2 linked regions of the Diaphorobacter ruginosibacter genome follow. The main gene of each other region encodes a partner of the protein of the gene in region 2 in a complex. Links are inferred from orthologs where the notes say so. Each region holds a gene or a part of one and is shown on either strand. Other genes may lie near its edges. The genes, in order: uvrB and H9K76_RS03955.

Region 1 (11,733 bases), 1.7 Mb from region 2 along the record:
CAGGTGGTCGTCCACGTAGTGGCCGAAGACCAGCGGATACAGCTGGCCGTCGAGTGCCAGGTTCTGTGCGACGAACAGCTCCACCGGGTCCTTGAGCACGAAGGTGTCCTCGACCAGTTCGCGCAGCGGCTGCCATGCCTCGGCGCCCAGCCAGTCGTTCTTGCCTGCCTCGAGCGCGCCGGGCTCCTCGAGCGCGAGTCCGAGGCGGGTGATGTACTGCGCCACGCCGAGCTGGTCCATGGCATGGAACATCGCCGGCGCGGTGAAGGGCGTGCCGTAGCCGCGGGAGCAGATGTTGCAGTTGTTCATGTTGCCGCCGAAGGCCACATGGCGCAGCGGCATCAGCACGGTGCAGACCTGCGCACGCATCGCATCGGACATCTTCTGTGCGAGGCCGCGCGACTCGACGAACTGGTAGTTGGCCTCCATGGCGTCCTGCTGGCGCGCGCGGGCCATGGCCCAGGTGGCGTAGTAGAACTGTCGCGGATCGCGCAGCGCATTCCAGTCCTTCAGCTGGATGGCCGTGCGCCGCGTGTCATAGATCTCGAAGCCTTCTTCCCATGTGGGGCGATAGTGGAATTGCTCGGTCGGCTGCGCGCCGAGCGTGGCTTCGAGATAGCGCGATGCCGGCTTGTCGCCCGTGTAGGTGGCGACGCGGTCGAAGGTCTGGCGCAGCGGCTGGATCTCGCGCGCCTGCAATTCAATGTTCATGGTTCTTGTCTCCTGTGGTGCGGTCGGTTGCTATCGGGGGGGCAGGTCGCCTAGAGCGGGTTCACCTGCTGCTCCTTGCAAAAGGACTGGAAGTCGCTCTCCTTCATCGTCAGTTCCACCACCAGCTCGGGCCAGCCGACGGAGAACTCGAACTCCACGAACCCGTTGTCGCGGCGCCGCTGTATGCGCACGCTGCGGCACGAAAGGTCGCAGACGGGAAGCTCGGTGCTGTTCGATGTCGGGGCGGTACGCATGTCTTGCATTGATCACTCCTGGCGGGTTGTTGCCTGCCTGTTTGCACGGCGCGTGCCAACTTTCGTTTGAAATCCAAAAATATCGATAAATTGAGGGTTACTCCCTACCGTTTCCGGTGCGGGGTGTCGTCCGGGTGACGCTTTGCACAGCCTGTGCGGCATCTGTCTCGGATAGAAGGCCCGGGTGCTGCGGTGCAGCATGATGAAATGATCAATCCGCGCGTTGGAAGGTCATCAAATGATCAATTCGCGGGTGCGGGACCTCGGGCAAGACCCGATGGTCTTGTCCTGCTGTTTTATCGATAGTTGGTCCATGCCCAGTCCTGACCGCCCCTTGCCCTCGGATGCCGACCTGCGCCGCCTGATCCGCTTTTCCACCGAGGATGGGCTGATCTGGCTGTCCGGCCAGCGCATGCTGCTCCTGCACTCGGCCTCGCTGACCGCCTTGCGCCAGGAGCTCATGGACACCGTGGGTCCCAAGCACACGCGCCGCCTGCTCATGCGTGCGGGTTATGCCTCGGGCGAGCGCGATGCGTTGCTAGCGCGGCAGATCCGGCCGGAGGCCAGCGTGTTCGACATGTTCGCCGTGGGGCCGCAGTTGCACCGGCTTGAAGGGGCGGTGCGCGCAACGCCGCAGGTGTTCGAGGTGGACGAGGAGGCCGGCCGCTTTCGCTGCGAGGTGCGCTGGGACCACAGCTGGGAGTCCGAGGCCCACCTGCGCGAGTGGGGGCCGCAGGAAGAGCCTGCCTGCTGGATGCTGCTGGGCTATGCGTCCGGCTACAGCAGCGCCTTTTTCCGAAGGCCGGTGATCTTCAAGGAAGTGCAGTGCACGGCCTGCGGCCAGCCATACTGCCTGATCGAGGGGCGCTTCGTACACGAGTGGCCGGAAGGAGAGCAGCTCGCGCGGGACTATGCTCCCGACTCGATGCTCGTTCGGCTCGATGACCTGCACTCGCAGGTCGAGGCGCTGCGCTCGCGTCTCAAGCCGGCGGACGAGCAAGGTCCGCTGCTCGGGCGTTCGCGCGCCTTCAAGGGGGCGGTGGAGCTCCTGCAGAAGGCAGCCCCCACGCAGGTCACGGTGCTGCTCACGGGCGAGACAGGTGTCGGCAAGGAGCGTTTTGCCAGTGCCCTGCACGCGATGAGTGCGCGCGCCGACAAGCCCTTTGTCGCGATCAATTGCGCGGCACTGCCTGCGGAACTGATAGAGAGCGAACTGTTCGGCGCCGAGAAGGGCGCCTATACCGGAGCCTCCAGCATGCGGGTGGGGCGCTTCGAGCGCGCGAACGGCGGCACGCTGCTGCTCGACGAACTGGGCGAGCTGCCGCTGGCGGCGCAGGCCAAGCTGCTGCGCGTGCTGCAAAGTGGCGAGATCGAGCGGCTGGGCGGCACGCGGGCCATCAAGGTGGATGTGCGCGTGATCGCGGCGACCAACGTGGATCTGGAAAAGGCCGTGGAGGCGGGGCATTTCAGGCGTGACCTGCTGTATCGGCTGAATGTCTATCCGGTCCACATCCCGGCGCTGCGCGAGCGGGCCGAGGACATCGAGATGCTGGCCATGCACATGCTGCAGAAGTTCTCTGCATTGCATGGCAAGCAGGTGACCGGCCTGACCGACCGCGCGCTGGCGGCGCTGCGCAGCCATTCCTGGCCCGGCAATGTGCGCGAACTCGAGAATCTCATGGAGCGCGGGTTGATCCTGACCGCATCGGGCGAAATGATCGATGTGCAGGCGCTGTTTCCCCACTGGAGCGAGCGCAGCGATGCCAGCATGGTCGATGAGCAGGGGTTGCTCATCTCGCCTCGGACGGAGGGCGCCGCACCAGCGGAACCCGCAGGCCTCTATGACGCAGTGCTTGCGCAGGGGCTGTCGCTGGACGCCTTCGAGGATGGGCTGCTCCAGGAGGCGGTGCGCCGCGCGGGCGGCAATCTGGCGGCCGCCGCACGCGTGCTGGGCATGACGCGTCCGCAGCTGAGCTATCGCCTGGCGCGTGCCCGGGAGCGCACCGCACCAGGGCATGCGGGAGGCTGAGCACCATGGCCAAGCGCGCTTTCCTGATCCCTTCGCTGATGGACGACACGCTCGACCCGAGCAGCGATGCCACGCGCACTCTCACCGAGAAGACCTACACGGAACTGCGCACCGACATCATCGAAGGCCGGCTGCTGCCCGGCAGCAAGTTGCGCGTGGAGCATCTGCGCCAGCGCTACGCCGTGGGGGCGGGCACGCTGCGCGAGTCGCTGACCCGGCTGGTGAGTGACGCACTGGTTACGGCCGAGGGACAGCGGGGGTTCCGTGTCTCGCCGATCGCCATCGAGGACCTGGAGGACATCACGCGACTGCGCGTGCACATCGAGACCCACGCGCTGCGCGAGTCGATCCGCCATGGCGACGATCATTGGCGCAGCGAGCTCAGGGCGAGCTATGAAGATCTCTCCAGGCTGGAGCAGCCGCTCACGCGCGACAACCGCGGCCGCTGGGAAGCGCTCAATCTGCGCTTCCACGAGATGCTGCTGGCCGGCCGGCCGTCACCGTGGGAATTGAAGATCCTGCGCATGCTGGCACGGCACGGTGAGCGCTACCGCCGCTACGCGATGGACCTGCCCGGAGCCGTGCGCGACGTGCATGCCGAACATGCGGAGATCTACGAGCTCGCCATGTCGGGACAGGACGCACGGGCGGCATTGGCGCTCGAGGCTCACATCTGCGCGACCCCCCAGGTCCTGTCTCGGGCCTTCCGTGAAGGGCGCGTGCGACTGCCTGCGGCGGATGACAGGACAGGGTAGGGGGTGCCGGAAAACGTGGCAGAGCAGAGGATGGAACTTCGATGCCCCGTCGTGCTCCGATACAGCGGTTCGCTGTCCATTCCTTCCTGGCCCCTGTCTTCCTGTTTTATCCATGTTTCAACGTAGAACCTCGCTCGCCGCATTGGCTGGGCTGGCCGCGCTTCCCGTCGCGCTCGGCGGCATTTCCCTGCGTGCGAATGCCGCGCAGGTGCGCACCCTGCTGGATTCCCTGCGGCCGTCACCGCGCATGCCGGTGCTGTTCGTCGGTCACGGCAGTCCGATGAATGCCATCGAGGACAACCTCTGGCGCCGCAGCTGGCAGCAGGTCGGCCAGGCGCTCTCGGCACGCAGCGTCCAGCCGCAGCTCATCCTGTGTATTTCCGCCCACTGGCTGACCAAGGATGGCTGGTATCTCACGGGAATGAGCGATCCGCGCACGATCCACGATTTCAGCGGTTTTCCGCGCGAGCTGCATGAGCAGCAATATCCCGCGCCCGGCGCACCGGCCGTCGCCAGGGCCTTGGCGGGAGAGCTTCGCTCGCCGGCAGACCGGCAGCCGCTCAAGGTCGACGAGGGCGAGTGGGGGCTGGACCATGGAACCTGGTCGGTGCTCAAGCCGATGTTCCCCAAGGCGCAGATCCCGGTGATCCAGTTGAGCATGGACTATGCCCGAAGCCCCGAGGCGCATTTCGCGCTGGGCCGCCAGCTGGGCGCATTGCGCGAGCGCGGCGTGCTGATCGTGGGCAGCGGCAACGCGGTCCACAACCTGCGCAGGACGAAGCGCGGCTCCGCGCCGAACGAGGCCTATGACTGGGCCACGGAGTTCGACGAGCAGGTGCAGGGACACATCAAGCGCGGGGAGCTGGAGTCGCTCGTGCAGTTCCAGAAGCAGGGCGAGCTGGCGCGGCTTGCGCACCCGACGCACGAGCACTACCTGCCGCTGCTCTACGCTGCGGGCGCGGCAAGCGCCAGGGAAATGCCGAGATTCTTCAACACGGGGTTTCAGTCCGCATCGATATCGATGCGGTCCGTGATCTGGGGGTGAACCGCGCGGGGCGCCGGCATGCATGGTCAGCGCCCGGACATCCGGGTTCGCATCCCGAGAGAAGGCAAAAAGGCCGCCTCGAGGGAAGCGGCCTTTGAAGGGTGAGCGAAGAGAAACGCATGGCGCTCCTCCTCGGCGTCTTACATCACGGCGGCGATGGCCTTGCAGACGTACTCGACGTTCTTGCTGTTCAGCGCAGCCACGCACATGCGGCCGGTGTCGGTGCCGTACACGCCAAATTCCGAACGCAGGCGGATCATCTGGTCCTTGGAGAGGCCCGAATACGAGAACATGCCGATCTGGGTGGTGATGAAGCTCATGTCCTGCTTCACGCCGGCAGCCTTCAGACCGTCCACCAGCTTCTGGCGCATGGCCTTGATGCGCACGCGCATTTCGCCCAGCTCTTCTTCCCACTGCGCACGCAGTTCGGGGGTGTTGAGCACGGCGGAAACCACGGCGCCGCCATGTGTCGGCGGGTTGGAGTAGTTGGTGCGGATCACGATCTTCAGTTGCGACAGCACGCGGGCGGCTTCGTCCTTGTCGGTGGCCACCACGGACAGGGCGCCCACGCGCTCGCCATACAGGCTGAAGCTCTTGGAGAACGAGGTCGACACGAAGATGGTCAGGCCGGCGGCAACGAACTTGCCCACGACGGCGCCATCTTCCTTCAGGCCATGGCCGAAGCCCTGGTAGGCCATGTCGAGGAATGCGACCAGGTTGCGGGCCTTGACGGTGGCGATCACCTGGTCCCACTGCTCGGCCGTGATGTCATAGCCGGTGGGGTTGTGGCAGCAGGCGTGCAGCACGACCACGGTGCCGGCAGCGGCAGCGTTCAGGTCGGCCAGCATGCCTTCGAAATTGACCGTGCGAGTGGCCGCGTCGTAGTAGCGGTACGTGCCGACTTCAAAACCGGCATTGGTGAAGATGGCCTTGTGGTTTTCCCAGCTCGGGTCGGAGATCAGCACCTTGGCGTTCGGGCTGAGCTTCTTGAGGAAGTCGGCACCGATCTTCAGGCCACCCGTGCCACCCACGGCTTGCACGGTGGCCACGCGGCCGGCCTTGACCACGTCGGACTCGGCACCAAACACCAGTGCCTTGACGGCGCTGTCATAGCTTGCGATACCGTCGATGGGCAGGTAGCCACGAGCGGACGGCTTGTCCATCATGGCTTTTTCTGCTGCCTGCACGCACTTCAGCAGGGGGAGCTTGCCGTTATCGTCGAAGTACACGCCCACGCCGAGATTCACCTTGTTGGGGTTGGTATCAGCGGCAAATTGTTCGTTCAGACCCAGAATGGGGTCACGCGGGGCCATCTCGACGGCGGTGAAGAGAGACATGAAAAGTCCTTGAAGGGTGGAAATCTGATGCGGTGCCCCCAACTAAACTAGCCAAGGCCGAGAGGCGGTGCCAGCGCTGCATGCAGGGTGCATGCGTGTTGCTCGCAGCCATCCGGTCGATTTGCCTTGAGGGGCAACCCCCGATTTTAACGGCGCAAGCCATCGTTGCGTTTACAAGTCATGCATGAAGTCACCACAGAAGTAGCTGAAGGCGAGTTTGTTTCCTTCCCGGGCTCTCCATTTCAGCTCTACCAGCCCTATCCACCGGCCGGCGACCAGCCGGAGGCCATCGCCCGCCTGGTGGAAGGGGTGAACGATGGCGAGGCCTTCCAGACGCTGCTGGGGGTGACCGGCTCGGGCAAGACCTTCACGATGGCGAACGTGATCGCGCGGCTGGGGCGCCCGGCCATCGTGTTTGCGCCCAACAAGACGCTGGCGGCGCAGCTCTACAGCGAATTCCGCGAGTTCTTCCCGAAGAACGCCGTGGAGTACTTTGTGAGCTACTACGACTATTACCAGCCGGAGGCCTACGTGCCGCAGCGCGACCTCTTCATCGAGAAGGACAGCGCAATCAACGAGCATATCGAGCAGATGCGCCTGTCCTGCACCAAGAGCCTGCTCGAGCGGCGCGACGTGGTGATCGTGGCGACCGTCTCGGCCATCTACGGCATCGGTGAGCCTTCGAGCTACCACCAGATGGTGATGACGCTGCGCCAGGGCGACAAGCTTTCGCAGCGCGACGCGATCGGGCAGCTCATCCGCATGCAGTACCAGCGCAACGAGCAGGATTTCAGCCGCGGGAAGTTCCGCGTGCGCGGCGATACGATCGACGTATTCCCGGCCGAGCACTCCGAGCTGGCGCTGCGCATCGAGCTGTTCGACGACGAGGTCGACAGCCTGCAGCTCTTCGATCCGCTCACCGGGCGCGTGCAGCAGAAGATTCCGCGTTTCACGGTCTATCCGAGCAGCCACTACGTCACGCCGCGTGACAAGGTGCTGGCCGCGGTGGAGACGATCAAGCTCGAACTCGACGAGCGCCTGAAGTTCTTTGTGAAGGAGGGCAAGCTGGTCGAGGCGCAGCGCCTCGAGCAGCGTACGCGTTTCGATGTGGAAATGCTCAGCGAGGTGGGGCACTGCAAGGGAATCGAGAACTACACGCGTCATCTCTCGGGCTCGGCGCCCGGCGATCCTCCAAGCACGCTCACCGACTACATGCCGCGCGACTCGATCATGTTCCTGGACGAGAGCCACCAGATGATCGGCCAGCTCAACGCCATGTACAACGGCGACCGCGCCCGCAAGACGACGCTCGTGGAGTACGGGTTCCGACTGCCTTCGGCGCTGGACAACCGCCCGCTCAAGTTCGAGGAGTTCGAGCAGCGCATGCGCCAGGTGGTGTTCGTCTCCGCGACGCCGGCTGACTACGAAAAACAACATTCGGGCCAGGTCGTCGACCAGGTCGTGCGGCCCACCGGGCTTGTTGATCCGATCGTCGAAGTGCGCCCGGCCACCCATCAGGTGGACGACGTGCTGCAGGAAATACGCATTCGGGTTGAAAAGAATCAACGGGTACTCATTACAACGCTGACCAAGCGCATGGCCGAGCAGCTCACCGAGTATCTGTCCGACAACGGCGTGAAGGTGCGCTACCTGCACTCGGACGTGGACACGGTCGAGCGCGTGGAGATCATCCGCGACCTGCGCCTGGGTGCATTTGACGTGCTGGTCGGCATCAACCTGCTGCGCGAGGGGCTGGACATTCCCGAGGTGTCGCTGGTGGCCATCCTCGATGCTGACAAGGAAGGCTTCCTGCGCGCGGAGCGCAGCCTGATCCAGACGATCGGCCGTGCTGCCCGCAATGCGGAGGGCACGGCGATCCTGTACGCCGACCGTGTAACGGAATCCATGAAAAAAGCCATGGGAGAAACGGAACGACGGCGCGCAAAACAGATCGCATACAACGAGGAAAACGGCATCACGCCGCGAAGCATTGTCAAGCAGGTAAAAGACCTGATTGATGGTGTCTATAGCGAGAAGGCCGGCCAGGAGACGGAACGCCTGCAGCAGCAGGCGGCCCGGGATCTGGAGCTGGAAGAGATGTCCGAGAAGGACATCGCGCGGGAGATCAAGCGCCTGGAGAAGGCCATGATGGATCACGCACGCAATCTGGAGTTCGAGCAGGCCGCCAAGGTGCGCGACCAACTCTCGCGCCTGAAGGATCGCGTGTTCGGCTCGCATGGCGGAAACGAGCGCCTGGCCTGATGCGCGGATGCGGTTTTCAGGGTCTCCGATTCCGGGTTTGGAGGCCCTCGAGCCTGACGAATTCAGTTACCCGACAAAAACAATAGGGATTTGTGTTATACTTGGGCTAATTACTCAAGAAAACAACCCCACAATATTTAGGGCTCTGGCGGGCGAACCTCGTGTTCATGCCGCGTCGGAGAGCGGGCGGAGACGGTGGTGCCCGGGTTGCCGAAAGGCGATCCGTGGCGATTATCAAACGATCAAGCCTGAACCAACAAGGAGCTTGCGATGCGTCTCACAACCAAAGGCCGTTTTGCGGTCACTGCCATGATCGATCTGGCCCTGCGCCAGAACAATGGCCCAGTCACCCTGGCGGCCATCAGCCAGCGTCAGCAGATTTCCCTGTCGTATCTGGAACAACTCTTCGGCAAGCTGCGCCGCCACGAGCTGGTGGAATCCACCCGTGGCCCGGGCGGTGGCTATACGCTGGCCCGCAAGGCCGGCGACATCACCGTGGCCGACATCATCGTGTCCGTGGACGAACCCATCGATGCGACCCAGTGCGGTGGCAAGGAAAACTGCCTGGGCGAAGCAGGTCGCTGCATGACGCACGAGCTGTGGGCTTCGCTGAACCAGCGCATGGTGGAGTTTCTCGATTCCGTCACGCTGCAGAAGCTCGTCGATGACCAACTCGCCAAGGGTGTGCAGATCGAGGACAAGCCAGTGGCTCGCCGTGCGATCTCCACGACCCCGGTGGTCAAGCCGATCCGCGTGAACGCGCCGAACTCGGTGTTCGCACTGGGCAACGTTTTCGCCAAGTCCTGATCAGCAGCGTGGTGGCGCAAGGGCCAGCATGGCTGGCCGCGCTGCTGCATATGCCGGATCTTTTTTTGAACCCTTCTGTTAACTGACATTCGCCAGCCAGATCGCTAAAGCGAGATAGCCATGGACATGACTCCCCATTTCCCCATTTACCTGGACTACGGTGCGACCACCCCGGTGGATCCCCGTGTTGTTGACGCGATGATCCCCTGGTTGCGCGAACATTTCGGCAACGCAGCTTCGCGCAGCCATGCCTGGGGCTGGGAGGCCGAAGAGGCCATCGAGAAGTCGCGCGGCCATGTGGCCGACCTGGTGGGTGCCGATCCACGCGAGATCGTCTGGACCAGCGGCGCCACCGAGTCGATCAACCTGGCACTGAAGGGCGCAGCGCAGTTCTACAAGGGCAAGGGCAAGCACCTCATTACGCTCAAGACTGAGCACAAGGCCGTGCTGGACACCATGCGCGAACTCGAGCGCCAGGGCTTCGAGGTCACCTACATGGACGTGAAGGAAGACGGTCTGCTTGACCTGGAAGCCTTCAAGGCGGCGATCCGCCCGGACACCATCCTCGTGAGCGTGCTGTTCGTGAACAACGAGATCGGCGTGATCCAGGACATTCCTGCGATCGGCACGATCTGCCGCGAGAAGGGCATCATCTTCCACGTCGATGCCGCACAGGCCACGGGCCGTGTCGAGATCGACCTGAACAAGCTGCCCATCGACCTGATGAGCATGACCGCCCACAAGACCTACGGCCCCAAGGGCGTCGGTGCGCTCTACGTGCGCCGCAAGCCGCGCGTGCGCCTGGAGGCTCAGATCCATGGTGGTGGCCATGAGCGCGGCATGCGCTCCGGCACGCTGCCCACGCACCAGATCGTCGGCATGGGTGAGGCGTTCCGCATCATCAAGCTGGAAATGAACGAGGTGAATGCCAAGGCGGCAGCGCTGCAAAAGCGCCTGCTCGACGGCCTGAAGGACATCGAGCAGGTGTTCATCAACGGCAGCATGGAGCACCGCGTTCCGCAGAACCTGAACATGAGCTTCAACTTCGTCGAAGGCGAATCGCTGATCATGGGTATCAAGGGCCTGGCGGTGTCGTCGGGTTCCGCCTGCACCTCCGCAAGCCTGGAGCCGAGCTACGTGCTGCGCGCGCTCGGCCGCAGCGACGAGCTCGCCCACAGCAGCCTGCGCATGACCATCGGCCGCTTCACGACCGAGGAAGAGATCGACTACGCGATCTCCACCATCCGCCACAACGTGGCCAAGCTGCGTGAGTTGAGCCCGCTGTGGGAGATGTTCAAGGATGGCGTCGACCTGAGCACCATCCAGTGGGCTGCGCACTGATTTCATATTGATCGCTGCGCCCCGCTCGCGGTCCTCGCACACCAAGAGGCCGGCGGCAGACGCAGAAAAAGGAGTACACCATGGCTTATTCAGACAAAGTGATCGACCATTACGAGAACCCCCGCAACGTGGGTTCGTTCGACAAGGGCGACGACACAGTGGGCACCGGCATGGTCGGCGCACCGGCATGCGGCGACGTGATGAAGCTGCAGATCAAGGTGAACCCGGAGACCGGGGTCATCGAAGACGCGCGCTTCAAGACCTACGGCTGCGGCTCGGCGATTGCCTCGTCCTCGCTCGTGACCGAGTGGGTCAAGGGCAAGACGCTGGACGAGGCCGCCGCGCTCAAGAACAGCGTGATCGCCGAAGAGCTGGCGCTGCCTCCCGTGAAGATTCACTGCTCCATCCTGGCCGAAGACGCCATCAAGGCAGCCGTGAGCGACTACAAGGCCAAGCGCGGCGAAACCGTCACTGCCGATTCGACAGCGGCCTGAACAACATGGCAGTGACACTGACCGAAGCTGCCGCACGGCACGTGAGCCGCTACCTGTCCCGCCGGGGCAAGGGGCTTGGCGTGCGCCTGGGCGTGAAGACCACCGGCTGCTCGGGACTGGCCTACAAGCTGGAGTATGTGGACGATCAGGCACCCGAGGACATCATCTTCGAGACCCATGGCGTGAAGCTGCTGATCGACCCGAAGAGCCTGGCCTACATTGACGGCACCGAGCTCGACTTCGTGCGCGAAGGTCTGAACGAAGGCTTCAAGTTCAACAACCCCAACGAGCGAGACCGTTGCGGTTGCGGGGAAAGCTTCCGGGTCTAAGGCCCCTGGGGAACCTCTGCAAAACTCCCTGCCATCGTCTGAACGCGGCCGCGGGCGATCCGCAGCGTTGTCTTTTTCGTCAATAGCTACGGCTATTGCCTTCAAAAGACGCCTTGCGGCTCATCCCGATCCGCGTCCAACCGATTGGCGAGGGTTTTGCAGAGGCTCCCTAGAGCGCAAGGGCGCATTCCTGTCCGGGACATTGGGCAGGAACAGCGCACTTTCATGCACCTCAGAGAACCCGCCAACGCTTGCGCACTGGCGGTTTTTTTATGAACCTCCATCTGCAATCTGACGATTTCGAACTGTTTGGCATTCCTCGCCTATTCGCGCAGGATGGCGCCGTGCTCGCGGCGCGCTGGAAGGACT
Region 2 (11,908 bases):
ACGCACTTTCACACGGAGCTGTCCCATCAGCCCCCCGAAAGAGGCAGTTCCACGGCCAGGCCCGGCGCCACGAGGTTGTCACCCGCATTGCCGTCGTTGAACACGAGGCGCAGCTTGCGCGCCGATGCGGGAGTGGCCCCCATGAAGACCAGCTGACCGTTCAGTGTTTCACCGGAATTCACCCTCAGGTCGCGGTTGTCCGTGGGGCGCTTGATCTGCAGCCGCGCGCCGCCCTCGTCCTCCAGGAACGTGTCGGTGAGCGCGAGCATGGTCGAGCTGGTGATGCGATTGGAAAACGATATGCTCACGTCCAGCACGGTGGCATCCGCGCCAATCTCGACGCTCTTCACGCGCACCGTCAGCCCCGCCTCGGCAACGCCCTGGACGTTCATGGGAATCTTCCGGGCTTCCGCGACGGACTGCGCGGAAGCCGCCGGGGACGGAGCAGGCTGCGCTGCAACAGCCGGTTGCGCAGGAGCGGGAACAGGTGCCGGTGCGGGGGTGGGTACTGGCGCCGGCGCGGGAGCAGGGGCGGCGGCCGGTGCCGACGACTGTGCAGGCCCATCCGCGGGGTGATCCTTGCAGGCCGACAGCAGCATGGCCGCCGTCAGCACGCCGGCCATCATGCCGGCCTGGGTGCGGGTATTGCGCTTGGCAACTTGTGCAAGCAGGGCTCGATTCATTCTTCTGGCTCCTCTGGTTCTGAAATCTTGTGTTCTGGCCCGCACCATGCGGGGCTCGCTGCTTAGCGGACTCAGCGAATCGTGATGCTGTTGACCTGTGACGAAGCCGGGGCCTTGCCGCTGGGGATATCGCCGCAGTCGATGACCTTGCCCTCGCGCTCGCCATCGCTGTTGTGCCCCTGCACGATCACGGTACGGCCCTTCAGTGCCGCGCCATTCACGTTCACGCTGTTGACCGAGACCGATCCACCATTGGCGCAGCGCACGTTGGAAACCGAGTTGTTCGTCACTTCGATGCGATTGCCGCCGGCCTGCTGTGGCTGCGGCGCAGACGCTGTGTGCGATGCCGCATTGCCCGCCAGCGCGCCGGTGCCGTTCATCAGCGCCAGGAGCAACGATGCACCGGACAACACGCGCCCAAGCAGCGGCGGGTACTTCCGGCGCAGGGAAGAATGGGTGATCTCGGTAGGAGCCATGCGGTTCATCCCTCGTGGTTCTTCGTCAAGTTGATGGATACGCATCGCGCACTCAATGTGCGGGAGATGCGGACGGTGCCAGCGGCGCGGGAACGCCGGGCAGCACGGCGCCCGGCGGAGGCGCCGGACTCGGCGTCCTCGGGGCTGCCGCGGGCTGCGGCATGCCCGGCACACTGCTGGTGTCGGGCTTGATGGTCAGGCTGGACGGTGCGCCGCCGGCATCGCTGCCGCCGCCGGACTGGCCTGCACCGCTCTCGCGCAGGATGCGCTCCTGCAACTGGCCCGCAAAGCGCTCTGCCAGCGCCACCTCCTCCACCGCCATTTCGTCGCCCAGCTCGTTGATGATCGACACCACGTTGGGCTGTGCGGCACCGGGCTGCGACATGCGCTGGACCAGCCGTGCGTAGCCCATGGCCTTCACGTTGTCCTTGGGCACTCCGATGCCCTTGCGGTTCATGTCGGCCAGGCGCTGCATGGCCTGCGGGTCACCGCGCACGGCAGCCATCAGGTACCAGCGATAGGCCTGGCCCATGTCGCCCAACCCGCTGCGTGGATTGCGGTACGCATCGCCGACGAAAGAAAGCAACTGCGGGTTCTGCGTGGTGACCGCCTCGCGCTTGAGGCGTTCGAGCTCGTTGCGGTACAGCGGCGCCTGGCAGCCGAGCGAGGCCACGCCGCGCTCCATGGCGTCGTTGCAGTCCTCGATGAAGCGTGCCGCCGTCGTGGGGTTCACGGGCTGCGTCGTCTGCTGCTCCTGGCGGGGTGCGGCCGCCACGGCCGGTGCGCCTGAGGCGGAGGTCTGCGCCTGTGCGCCGAGCTGCAGACCCATCATGGCCAGCAGCACGGCGCTGCACGCCATGCCGTGCAGCCTGCACGAACCCGTGCGGAAGTCCCTGCCTGTGTTCATGCAGGCCATCATGCGCCCACCTTGTCGTTGACGGCCGCAGGCTGCTGCGCAGGCTGCACCGCCTGGGCCCTCGGCGCCTCGAGCGTTCCGTCCCACGCCATCGGCACGCCGAAGAACAGCGGCTCGAAGCCCTTCCACTGCATGACGTCCACGGGGCCCGCATCCGCATAGCGCTCGGAATAGACCTTCTGCAAAGCCTGCTGCGTGGGCTCGTCGAGCTTCTGCGTGACCTCGACCGGCTCGCCATACTTGCGCAGGCTGACCTGGATGAGGCCCAGCTTGAGCTCGGGGCTCAGCGACTCGTATGCACGACGCATGTTGCCAACCACCACGGGGTCGGGCTTGCCGCCTGGGATGCAGCGCCAGTAGGGCGTGTTGGTAGCCTTGCCGATCAATTCCAGCACGCTCAGGTCGACCAGCGTACGGATGGCGGAATGCCGGCCCTGCAGGTACTTTCCTTCCAGCTTGAAGCCGAAAGCATCGCCATAGAAGCCGACGCTGGCGTTGTCTTCCGAGCCGAAGTTGAGCACCTTGATGACGTTGGATGCCTGGATCTGCGGCACCATCTGCTGCGTGGAAAAGCTCACCAGGTTCAGGTCGAGCGCGAGAGCGGAGTAGATGGCCGTGCGCTTGCGGTCCGCGCCCAGTTCCACCTTGCCCTTGCCGCCCCCGAACTCGACGCCCAGCGAATTGGAGCGCCCCGCGCCCGCAATCGCGCGGTCGAACTCCGTCAGCGCACCGGTGATCAGAAAGTCGGGCATGGTCACGCCGAACTTCGCGCCGAGCTGTGCCTGCGATACCAGGTAGTCGGGATGGTAGGGCACATACACGATGCGCGCACCGATGCGATTGACCGCCGTGCGGACCATCTCGGTGATGTCGCCGGGAATCTCGGCACCCACCAGCGGGTTCGAGAGGTTCGTCGCGTCCGAGATGTTGCGCGTCTGCATGTAGATGACGGGGTCGCCTTCCTTGTAGATGTCCAGCATGCGCCCGAAGCGCCCCAGCGATTCGGCATAGGGGCTCAGGTTGGCCACCGGCAGCAGCTTGTCCGCCTCCCTCTCCTGCATCAGGGTCGTCGCATCCTTGATGGCGTTCTCCGTCGACGCACATCCCATCAAAGAGGCTGCGGCCAGAATCAGCGCCGCGCGCGAATAGATTTTCTTGTTCATGTTGCTTGTCGTGTGTGCCGCCAGAATGCGCCCGCTGCTCGCGAGCGGCGCGGGTGCCCTGGCTTGGTGACGAAGCCGTGACGGCCCCGCCTTCTTTCTTCAGCGCATGGAGTTGAGCACCGTGATGTTTTCCACACCACGCCCCTCCACATACAACGTGACGTTGCCGTTCACGTTGCCCTGGATGACCGGGCTGGCGATGCGCAAGGTTCCGTCCGCACCACGCGTGACGTTCGTGTAGTCCGAGCGGATCACGATGTTCTGCTGGTTGCTGGGCAGCTTCAGCGTGCCGTCGGGCTGCACCAGTGCGCTCTGGTCCACCAGCATGTTCTGCGCGATCGCACGGTTCACGCGCGCCTTGGCGCTGACCGATGGAAACACGCCGTCATTGAGCTTCACGCCGGATTGCGACATGTCCTTGTAGCTGGCCAACTGGTCGCCGTAGTTCACCATCTGCGCCTGGGCGCCCATGGCGAGCAGCGCCAGCGCGCTGCCCATGCCTGCCAGGCGCAAGGCGCCCGCCGCGGTGCTTGTCGTGGAGTGTGTCATTGCCTTTCCTGCCTTTCTCATGTCGATCCGTATGCCATGGTGCCGCGAGCACGGCGCGCGGCCTCCCCTCAGTTGCTGATGATGTTGAACGCCGGAACCACGGTGACGGAGTTGTTCACGACGCCGACCGACGGGGTTGCGTAGGTGTACCCGACGTTCGCCGCGTAGGCACTGTTGCCGGCCACACCGGCAGCGCCCACGATGGCGCCGCCGATGTTGCGCACGCTTCCCGACGTCATGCCCGCAGCCGCCATCGTGCGGTTGCCGACGATGGCCACCATGCCGGTAATCACGCCGTGGTTGATGACGGAGTTGGAAGTGCCGCCAGCCATCGCGCGCCCGTCGTTGCCCGCGATCACCACGCTGCCGGCCATCACGCCGCGGTTGACAAGCGAGTTGACCGTGCCGCCCATCGTCGCGCTGCCTCGATTGCCGGCGATCACCACGTTGCCGCTCAGCAATCCCTTGTTGTCCACGCTGTTGACCGTGCCACCGCCCGTTGCGCTGCCGTTGTTGGCCACCAGCGTGATGCTCGCGCCGGCGATGCTGCCCCCGTTGTCCACGCTGTTGACTGTTCCACCGCCTCGCGTGCTGCCGCTGTTGCCGATGATCGAGATCTGGCTTCCCTTGATCGAGCCCTTGCCCGTCACGCTGTTGACCGTGCCGCCGCCCTGGGCGTTGCCCTGGTTGCCCAGGATCGCCAGCTGCGAGCCGGCAATGCTTCCGGCCACGTCCACGCTGTTGGCCGTTCCCCGGCTGGCCGAGCCCGTATTGCCCAGCACGGTGATGTTGCTGGCGGTGACCTGCCCCTTGCCGGTCACGCTGTTGATCGTTCCCCCTTGCGAGGCCGAGCCCTGGTTGCCCATCACCGTGATCTGGCTGGCGCGCACGTTGCCCGCCACGTCGACGCTGTTGGCCCGGCCGCCGCTGGCACTGCCGCGATTGGCGGCAATGCTGACGGACGATTCGGAAATCCGCCCCCGCTTTTGCGCGCGGACGCTGTTGACCAATGCATCATCGCCCGCCGTTTGCGCGCTGCCCTGGTTGCCCACGATCTGCACGGACGCGTTGCTCAGGTTGCCATCCGCGTGCACGCTGTTGGCCAGCGCCGTATGGCCACCATCCGCGCGCGCCTCGGTAGCAACGTTGGCAGCCAGCGTCGCATGCAGCCGGTCCATGCTCGCGCCGTCCGCCTGCGTGATGCTGTTGGCCGACGCCAGCCCATCGGGCGAACTCACGTTGCGGGCCGTGTTGCCCATCAGTTGCAAGCTGGCCTGGCGCATGGCGGACAGCACCTGGATGGCGTTCGCATTCGCCTGGCCGACGCCCTTGCCGAATGCTGCGAAACCCGCCACCGTACCTTCCTTGCCTTCGCTTCGGATGTCGGTGGCGGTGTTTCCGAAGATGCTGGTCGTACTGTGTTCGATACGGCCCTGTCCATTGAGCGACACCGCATTGGCATTGATGCGGCCGCCATCGGCGTTCAGTTGCCTTGCCGTGTTGCCCATGATCTGCAGCTGCGTGGCGGTCAGGCGGTTGGGCTGTGTGCCATCCATGTACAGGCTGTTGGCCGCCAGGACGCCATTGCTGCTGGAGCCCACGCCCGCGACCTGGGACGCACCGCCCGAAGCCCGGATGTCCTGGGCGCGATTGCCGAGGATGGTGAGGGAGCTGTTCTCGACACGCGCGCCGCGATAGGCCGCCAGCGCGTTGACCAGCGCAGTGCCGCCGTCCACGTGCACCTGGCGCGCATCGTTCATGCTGATGAGCCACGGCGAGGAGGCATCCATGCGAGCGTCATCGTGCAGCACCAGAGCATTCGCTGCGGCACGGGCACTGCTCTTGTTGCGCGCAAGGCCCGCTGCCGCGGAAGTAGACCTTGCCGCGGAACTCATGTCCTGCGCCGTGTTGCCCATCATCGAGCCCGAGGCGGAGAGCTGCGAGCTTGCGCCGCCTCCGTCCTCCAGCGACACGCTGTTGGCCATCAGGATACCGCCCTTGGCGTGCAGGTTGCCCGCCTGATTGCCTGCGAACGTCACGGTCTTTGCATCGAGCTGCGAGCCCGTCACGGCCAATGTGTTGGCCAGCGCCGATGACTGCTGGCTCGTGGAATAGAGCACGCTGCCGCCTACCTGGGCCGAGCCTCCGGTGGAGCTCATCTGCGAGGCCCGGTTGTTCACCAGCGTGACGTTGGAATTCTGGATGCGCCCCTCGCTGACGGCCACCGAGTTCGCCGCCGCGAAGCCGCCCGTGCCCGTGATGCCGCGCCCCTCGTTGGATTGCAGGCTCAGCGTTGCACGGTCCAGCGTCGCCTGGCGATCCACCGCCACGGTGTTGCCGAGCGCGCGACCGTTTTTCTCGACCGCCCCCACGACGCCTGCACTGACCGAGCCGGAGATGCCGCTCGTGCGCACCTGTTCTGCAACGTTGTTCCCCAGGCGGATGGAGCCGCCCTGCACCGTGGCATTGTCGAGCCAGAGGCTGTTGGCGGACGCACCGCCGCCTGTTGCCACCACGTCCTGCGCCCGGTTGCCGACGAGGGTATGCGACGGCGAGTCCTTGAGGGCGCCCTTGTTCACCGAGATGGCGTTGGCCAGTGCCGATGCGGACATGCTGACATCGGCCAGTGCTCCGCCCAGCAGGCTGCCCTCGCCGCCGAATGCCTGCACGTTGCGCGCCGTGTTGTTGGTCAACTGCGCACCGTAGCCGCCACCCGCCGTGAGCTGGTGGTCGGTAAAGCTGATGCTGTTGGCAAGCGCACTGCCGCCCGTGGATGCCATCTGGCTAGCCATGTTGTCGGTCACGCTCAGGCGGGCGCCCCGCAGGTCGCTTCCCGCGATGGCAACGGTATTGGCCGCGGCCACGCCGGTCAGGTTGACGCCCCCGATCATCCCTCGACCGATTCCGGCGCTGCCCCCTCCTGCGCGAATGCCCTGCGCGCGGTTGCCAGAGCTTCCGATCTGCGTGTCGCGCAACTGGCTGCGCGCCGCCGTGAGCGCATTGACCAGCGCCGAACCGCCGATGGAGACCACGTCATCGGCTTCGTTGTCCACAATGGAAACGGGCGACTCATGCACCTCGGAAGCATCGAGCAGGATGCTGTTGGCCGTGGCCCGTCCCGGCAGTTGCAGCGAGCCGGTGCCCAGCAGCACCGACGCCTTGCCACCGAAGGCATCGACCTGCGAAGCCTTGTTGTCCATGACCAGGAGACGGGTCGAGGACAGCGGCTTGCGGCCCTCCCCGCTGGCCGCGAGGACGACGTTCACCGTGGCGGCACCGCCCATTGCATTGACGAAGCCGCTCACCTGGTTCTTGAGTACCTGCACCTGGGCATTTTTCACGCTCATCGACGCGAGACCCACCGTGTTCGCCTGCGCCGTTCCGGCCAGGTCCACGCTCATGCCGGCGTTGGCCAGCGCCGAGCCCTTGCCGCCCGACGAGGTGATCGTTGCGCGGGAAACATTGCCTTGCAGCTGCACGGAGGACTGCCCGTCCATCTCGGTGCCGGCACTGTTCTTGTGCCAGCCGAGTCCCGCGAGCATGGACTCCTGCGCGCTCGCGCATTGCGTGGCAGAGGCCATGGCTGCGCCCAGCACTCCCAGCGCAAACCAATGCGGTTGTGACGTTCGCGACTTGCGCACTCAGGCTCCCTCCGATGAATACCTTCGCCGACCCGCCGGGCGCATGCCGCAACGGGAAAAAACCTGCAGGGGCCGCCACAGGGGCGCCGCTGCAGGAACCCGAACCACAGGTCCGGTTGCTTAGTTGATGTTCACGGAGTTGACGTTGGCCGTGCCGCCAATGGCGTTGATGCGCGTGGCTTCGTTGTCCATCAGCATGATGTGCGAGTCGGTGACCTTGGAGCCGGTGATGTTCACGCTGTTCACGTTGGCCACGCCCTCCATCGAGACCTCGGCCACCTTGATGCCGACCTTGCCGCCACCGGCAGTCACGTCCGTTGCCTTGTTGCGCGACAGCGTGATCGTGCTGTTCTTGATCTCCGAGCCGGCAGAGCCCTTGCCGGAGAACAGGCCGGGAATCGCGATGTTGCCGCTTTGGGCGAATGCTGCGCCACAGGTGAGCGCAAGGAGGGCAACTGCAGTGGTAGCAATCTTTCGCATTTTCATGTTCCTTCGAGAATTGAGAGTGAATGGAAAAGCAGCCAATCACGGCTAGCGGGCCCATTCTCATAGTCAATCAATTTGACGAACGTAAAAAAAAGTTCCCTCAATTCCTCGCAGCGGATCTCTGTCATAAATCGCAGCCATAGAGGGGAATTCATCGATAGCTGTCACAAAGCCGTGAAAGCAGCCTTCACAATCAATGGCTTACAAAAACTAACGTGGCTTACCAAGAGAATAAAACGAGATGAACGGTCAATCTTTAAAACAATTCATGACATATGAGGATGCAAAAATATTAATACTCCCTCTATCTTCCAGATAATGAAATCCGACGAATTCGAATTCATCTGCGATTCGATGTCATGATTTTCAATCACCTCCCTCAATGCAATGACTAATCGCATGAAGAATATTCACAATATTTTCACAAATATCTGCCATTCATCAAAGAATATCGCTCTCACCCTCAGCATATTTCCCGCGCTGCTTGCACTGACAGCGTGTTCTCCGAGCCCTGCGTCGTTCAGCCCGCAGGCCATTTTTTATCCCAGCGACGAGCAGATCTCGTCGGCGCTGGAGGTTCAACTGGCGAGCGATCCCAACAGCGCCGCTGCGCGCGAGCTGATTCAATCTCTCGGGGGCGAAAAAGGACGACTCCGCTACGCGATCGATCAGGTGATCTACCGAGAGCAGGCCTATGAGGTGCACTACAACGCGGTGCTCGTGATGGGGCAGGCGGGAGACGACAGTCTCAAGATGCTGTATGAGCGCATGGTTCCCGAAGACGAAAGGGCGAAGCTGCCGGAAGCCACGCTGGCCGCCTATTCGGAATGGCTGACCCGCCATGCACAGGCCCTGAAGAAAAATCCCGCGCAGCAGGCACAGGGGCAATTGCTGAGCGACACGCTGGCATCGCTCGACAAGTGCTACCGGCAGGTTCAGCCAGGGTCGGAAGTGGTGGTCATGAGCGGACTGGGAGCCCTGCTGCTGCCCGAGCGCAAGGGCCTCTATGCCGAAAAGCTGGCCATGCCTCACACGGCTGTGCGCTGCCTTCCCATATAGATACAGAGATAGCAGCGCCGCGAGGCGCCGAGGTGATCAATCGACGATGGTGAGCTTGGCCACCGACAACGCCAGCCATTTGGTGCCGTGGCGCGGAAAGTTCACCTGCGCGCGCGCATCATCGCCTGCGCCTTCGATCGCAAGCACCTTGCCTTCGCCGAACTTGTTGTGGAACACCGGCGTGCCGACCTTCAGTCCATGCGATGGCTCGGCCTTCTGCTGCGGCACGGGGGGGCTTGCAAATGTCTCGGACTTGAAGCCGCCGCCAAAGCCGCCGCCATACCCTCCTCCGTGACCTCCACGCGAGCCGTAGCGACCTGCGCCATAGCCGCCCGAGCCTGACTCGGGTGCATAGGTACCGAAGGCGGACTGCCTGGGCGTGAGCCACTTGAGCGCGCCCTCGGGAAGCTCTTCGAAGAAGCGGCTCTTGATGTGGTAGCGCGTCTGGCCGTGCAGCATGCGCGTCTGCGAATGGCTCAGGTAGAGCCGCTTGCGCGCGCGCGTGATCGCCACGTACATGAGGCGGCGCTCCTCCTCCAGGCCATCGCGGTCGCTCATCGCATTCTCGTGCGGGAACAATCCCTCCTCAAGGCCGCCGATGAACACCCCATCGAACTCGAGCCCCTTGCTCGCATGCACGGTCATCAGTTGCACCGCATCCTGGCCGGCCTGGGCCTGGTTGTCGCCGGCCTCCAGCGCTGCATGCGTAAGAAAAGCGGCAAGCGGCGACAGCGTCTCGCCGGTGTCGGCGTCCACGATGCCGCCGGCAGCCGCGCGGGCGTTCTTCAAGGGTTCGTTCAGCATCGGCAGCGAGGGATCCAGCCCCTGGCTCGCGGGACTCTGCGTGAGCGGCCCGCCCTGTTCGTCCAGCGGCAATGCCACCGCATCGCGGCCAAAGCCTTCCTGCGTGACGAAGCTCTCGGCGGCGTTGACCAGTTCATCCAGATTCTCGATGCGATCCGCGCCTTCCTTCTCGTTGCGGTAGTGCTCGATGAGGCCGCTGGTCTCGAGCATCTGGCCGATGATGCCGCGCAGGTTCTGACCTTGCGTCTGCTCGCGCAGCACATCGAGCATCGCCACGAAGGCACCCAGGTTCGCGCCGGCCTTGCCTGGCACCGCACTCACCGCATCGTGCAGCGAGCAACCTGCACTGCGCGCCGCATCCTGCAGCGTCTCGATACTGCGCGCACCGATGCCGCGCGGCGGGAAGTTCACCACCCGCAGGAAGCTGGTGTCGTCGTTCGGGTTCTCGAGCAGGCGCAGATAGGCCAGCGCATGCTTGATTTCCGCGCGCTCGAAGAACCGCAGGCCGCCATACACACGATAGGGAACCGCCGCGTTGAACAGCGCCGACTCGATCACGCGCGACTGTGCATTGCTGCGGTAGAGGATCGCGATCTCGCGTCGCTCGAAGCCGTCGTTCTTCACCAGCTGCTTGATCTCGTCGACCATCCACTGCGCCTCATCCAGGTCACTGGGCGCCTCGTAAACGCGCACGGGCTCACCCGGTCCCTGGTCGGTGCGCAGGTTCTTGCCCAGGCGGCGGCTGTTGTGCGATATGAGCTCGTTCGCCGAGTCGAGGATGTTGCTGTAGGAGCGGTAGTTCTGCTCCAGCTTGATCTGGCGCTGCACCTCGAACTCGCGCACGAAGTCGGCCATGTTGCCCACGCGTGCACCGCGAAAGGCATAGATGCTCTGGTCGTCGTCTCCCACCGCCAGCACGCTGCCGCGCGTCTGCAGCCGGCCCCCCACCAGGTCCCCCGCGATCTGCTTGAGCCACGCGTACTGAAGGCGATTGGTGTCCTGGAATTCGTCGACGAGGATGTGCTGGAATCGCCGCTGGTAATGCTCACGCACCGGGTCGTTGTCGCGCAGCAGCTCGAACGAGCGCAGCATCAGTTCGCCGAAATCGACGACGCCTTCACGCTGACACTGGTCCTCGTAGAGCTGGTACAGCTCCACCTTCTTGCGGCTGTCCGCGTCATGCACAGGTACATCGCCCGGACGCATGCCCTCCTCCTTGCAGTTGGCGATGTAGTAGGCCAGTTGCTTCGGCGGAAAACGCTCCTCGTCCACATTGAACTGCTTGCACAGGCGCTTGATCGCGGAGAGCTGATCCTGTGTATCCAGGATCTGGAAGGTCGACGGCAAGCCCGCCAGCTTGTGATGCGCGCGCAACAACCGATTGCACAGGCCGTGGAAGGTGCCGATCCACATGCCCCGCACATTGACCGGCAGCATCGCGGAAAGCCGCGTGAGCATTTCCTTAGCGGCCTTGTTCGTGAACGTCACCGCGAGGATGCTGCCCGGGCTGGCATAGCCGTTCTGCAGCAGCCATGCAATGCGCGTGGTGAGCACGCGCGTCTTGCCCGAGCCTGCACCGGCCAGAATCAGGGCATGGCCTGCGGGCAGCGTGACGGCGGCAAGCTGCTCGTCGTTCAGTCCCTGGAGGAGCGGGGACTGCGCCTGCCCGGCCACGGGCTGAGGATCACCGAAAAGGCCTGTCGACGGCGCGGAAAACATGTCTTGTGGAACCATGCCTCCATTGTAGAAAGCCCGTGCGTCGCCACGCATTTGGCGGGCTTTGCGATCCCGCGCCGCTCCTGCAATAGCCACACGGCGGCCTGCGGCTTTCAAAGGCATCGAAATCCAATTAGAATCAATCACCGGGCCCAAGATTTCTTGGCCCGGTTTTTTGTGCCCGAAGCACTGCCTTCGCCTCGCACGAGAGCCGGCCGCCGGACCAAGCGCCCTTTTCTTCAATGAACTGTCAGGAGCTTGGATCTCATGGAAATTTTTGACTACGACAACGTCCTGTTGCTGCCCCGCAAGTGCCGAGTGGAAAGCCGCTCGGAATGCGACGCCAGCGTGGAACTCGGCGGCCGCACCTTCCGCCTGCCGGCCGTGCCCGCGAACATGAAGACCGTGGTGGATG

Evidence for each region.
Region 1: the proteins of H9K76_RS03955 (region 2) and uvrB are in contact, whole or in part, in a crystal structure (PDB 7EGT), measured with the Thermus thermophilus proteins. The link is inferred for Diaphorobacter ruginosibacter from one-to-one orthologs. Residues at the interface, in WP_096412145.1 of Thermus thermophilus: His654, Arg656, Phe657, Gln666, Asp668, Glu669, Lys680, Arg681, Leu682, Ser683, Lys685, Tyr686, Ala687; in WP_096411307.1 of Thermus thermophilus: Glu23, Leu25, Arg26, Asp27, Gly28, Glu29, Arg30, Phe31, Arg55, Glu326, Asp327, Phe328, Glu379, Ser382, Gln383, His398, Gly400, Arg401.

Annotation. Positions count from the first base shown.
Region 1 is NZ_CP060714.1:2,570,780-2,582,512, reverse strand. What follows is about bases 5,880-8,852. They hold uvrB (excinuclease ABC subunit UvrB), read left to right. Parts: upstream 5,880-6,311; coding sequence 6,312-8,393; downstream 8,394-8,852. Other genes in these bases: iscR (Fe-S cluster assembly transcriptional regulator IscR), read left to right, coding at 8,664-8,852; H9K76_RS11565 (amino acid aminotransferase), read right to left, coding at 5,880-6,131. Also shown: H9K76_RS11590 (ferritin family protein), read right to left, coding at 1-711; H9K76_RS11585 (phenol hydroxylase subunit), read right to left, coding at 762-974; H9K76_RS11580 (sigma-54-dependent Fis family transcriptional regulator), read left to right, coding at 1,279-2,994; H9K76_RS11575 (GntR family transcriptional regulator), read left to right, coding at 3,000-3,749; ygiD (4,5-DOPA-extradiol-dioxygenase), read left to right, coding at 3,862-4,794; more of H9K76_RS11565, read right to left, coding at 4,935-5,879; more of iscR, read left to right, coding at 8,853-9,200; H9K76_RS11550 (IscS subfamily cysteine desulfurase), read left to right, coding at 9,321-10,541; Fe-S cluster assembly scaffold IscU, read left to right, coding at 10,622-11,035; iron-sulfur cluster assembly protein IscA, read left to right, coding at 11,041-11,364; Fe-S protein assembly co-chaperone HscB, read left to right, coding at 11,637-11,733. UniProt on the Escherichia coli protein: The UvrABC repair system catalyzes the recognition and processing of DNA lesions. A damage recognition complex composed of 2 UvrA and 2 UvrB subunits scans DNA for abnormalities.
Region 2 is NZ_CP060714.1:872,480-884,387, reverse strand. The notes cover bases 8,761-11,908. They hold H9K76_RS03955 (UvrD-helicase domain-containing protein), read right to left. Parts: upstream 11,512-11,908; coding sequence 9,010-11,511; downstream 8,761-9,009. Other genes in these bases: H9K76_RS03950 (GMP reductase), read left to right, coding at 11,761-11,908; H9K76_RS03960 (hypothetical protein), read left to right, coding at 8,761-8,973. Outside these bases: H9K76_RS04000 (OmpA family protein), read right to left, coding at 1-12; H9K76_RS03995 (DUF4352 domain-containing protein), read right to left, coding at 27-683; H9K76_RS03990 (hypothetical protein), read right to left, coding at 755-1,159; H9K76_RS03985 (tetratricopeptide repeat protein), read right to left, coding at 1,212-2,066; H9K76_RS03980 (CsgG/HfaB family protein), read right to left, coding at 2,075-3,238; H9K76_RS03975 (hypothetical protein), read right to left, coding at 3,338-3,787; H9K76_RS03970 (beta strand repeat-containing protein), read right to left, coding at 3,856-7,428; H9K76_RS03965 (hypothetical protein), read right to left, coding at 7,549-7,908; more of H9K76_RS03960, read left to right, coding at 8,302-8,760. UniProt on the Escherichia coli protein: A helicase with DNA-dependent ATPase activity. Unwinds DNA duplexes with 3'-5' polarity. Translocates on single-stranded DNA with 3'-5' polarity. Initiates unwinding more efficiently from a nicked substrate than double-stranded DNA.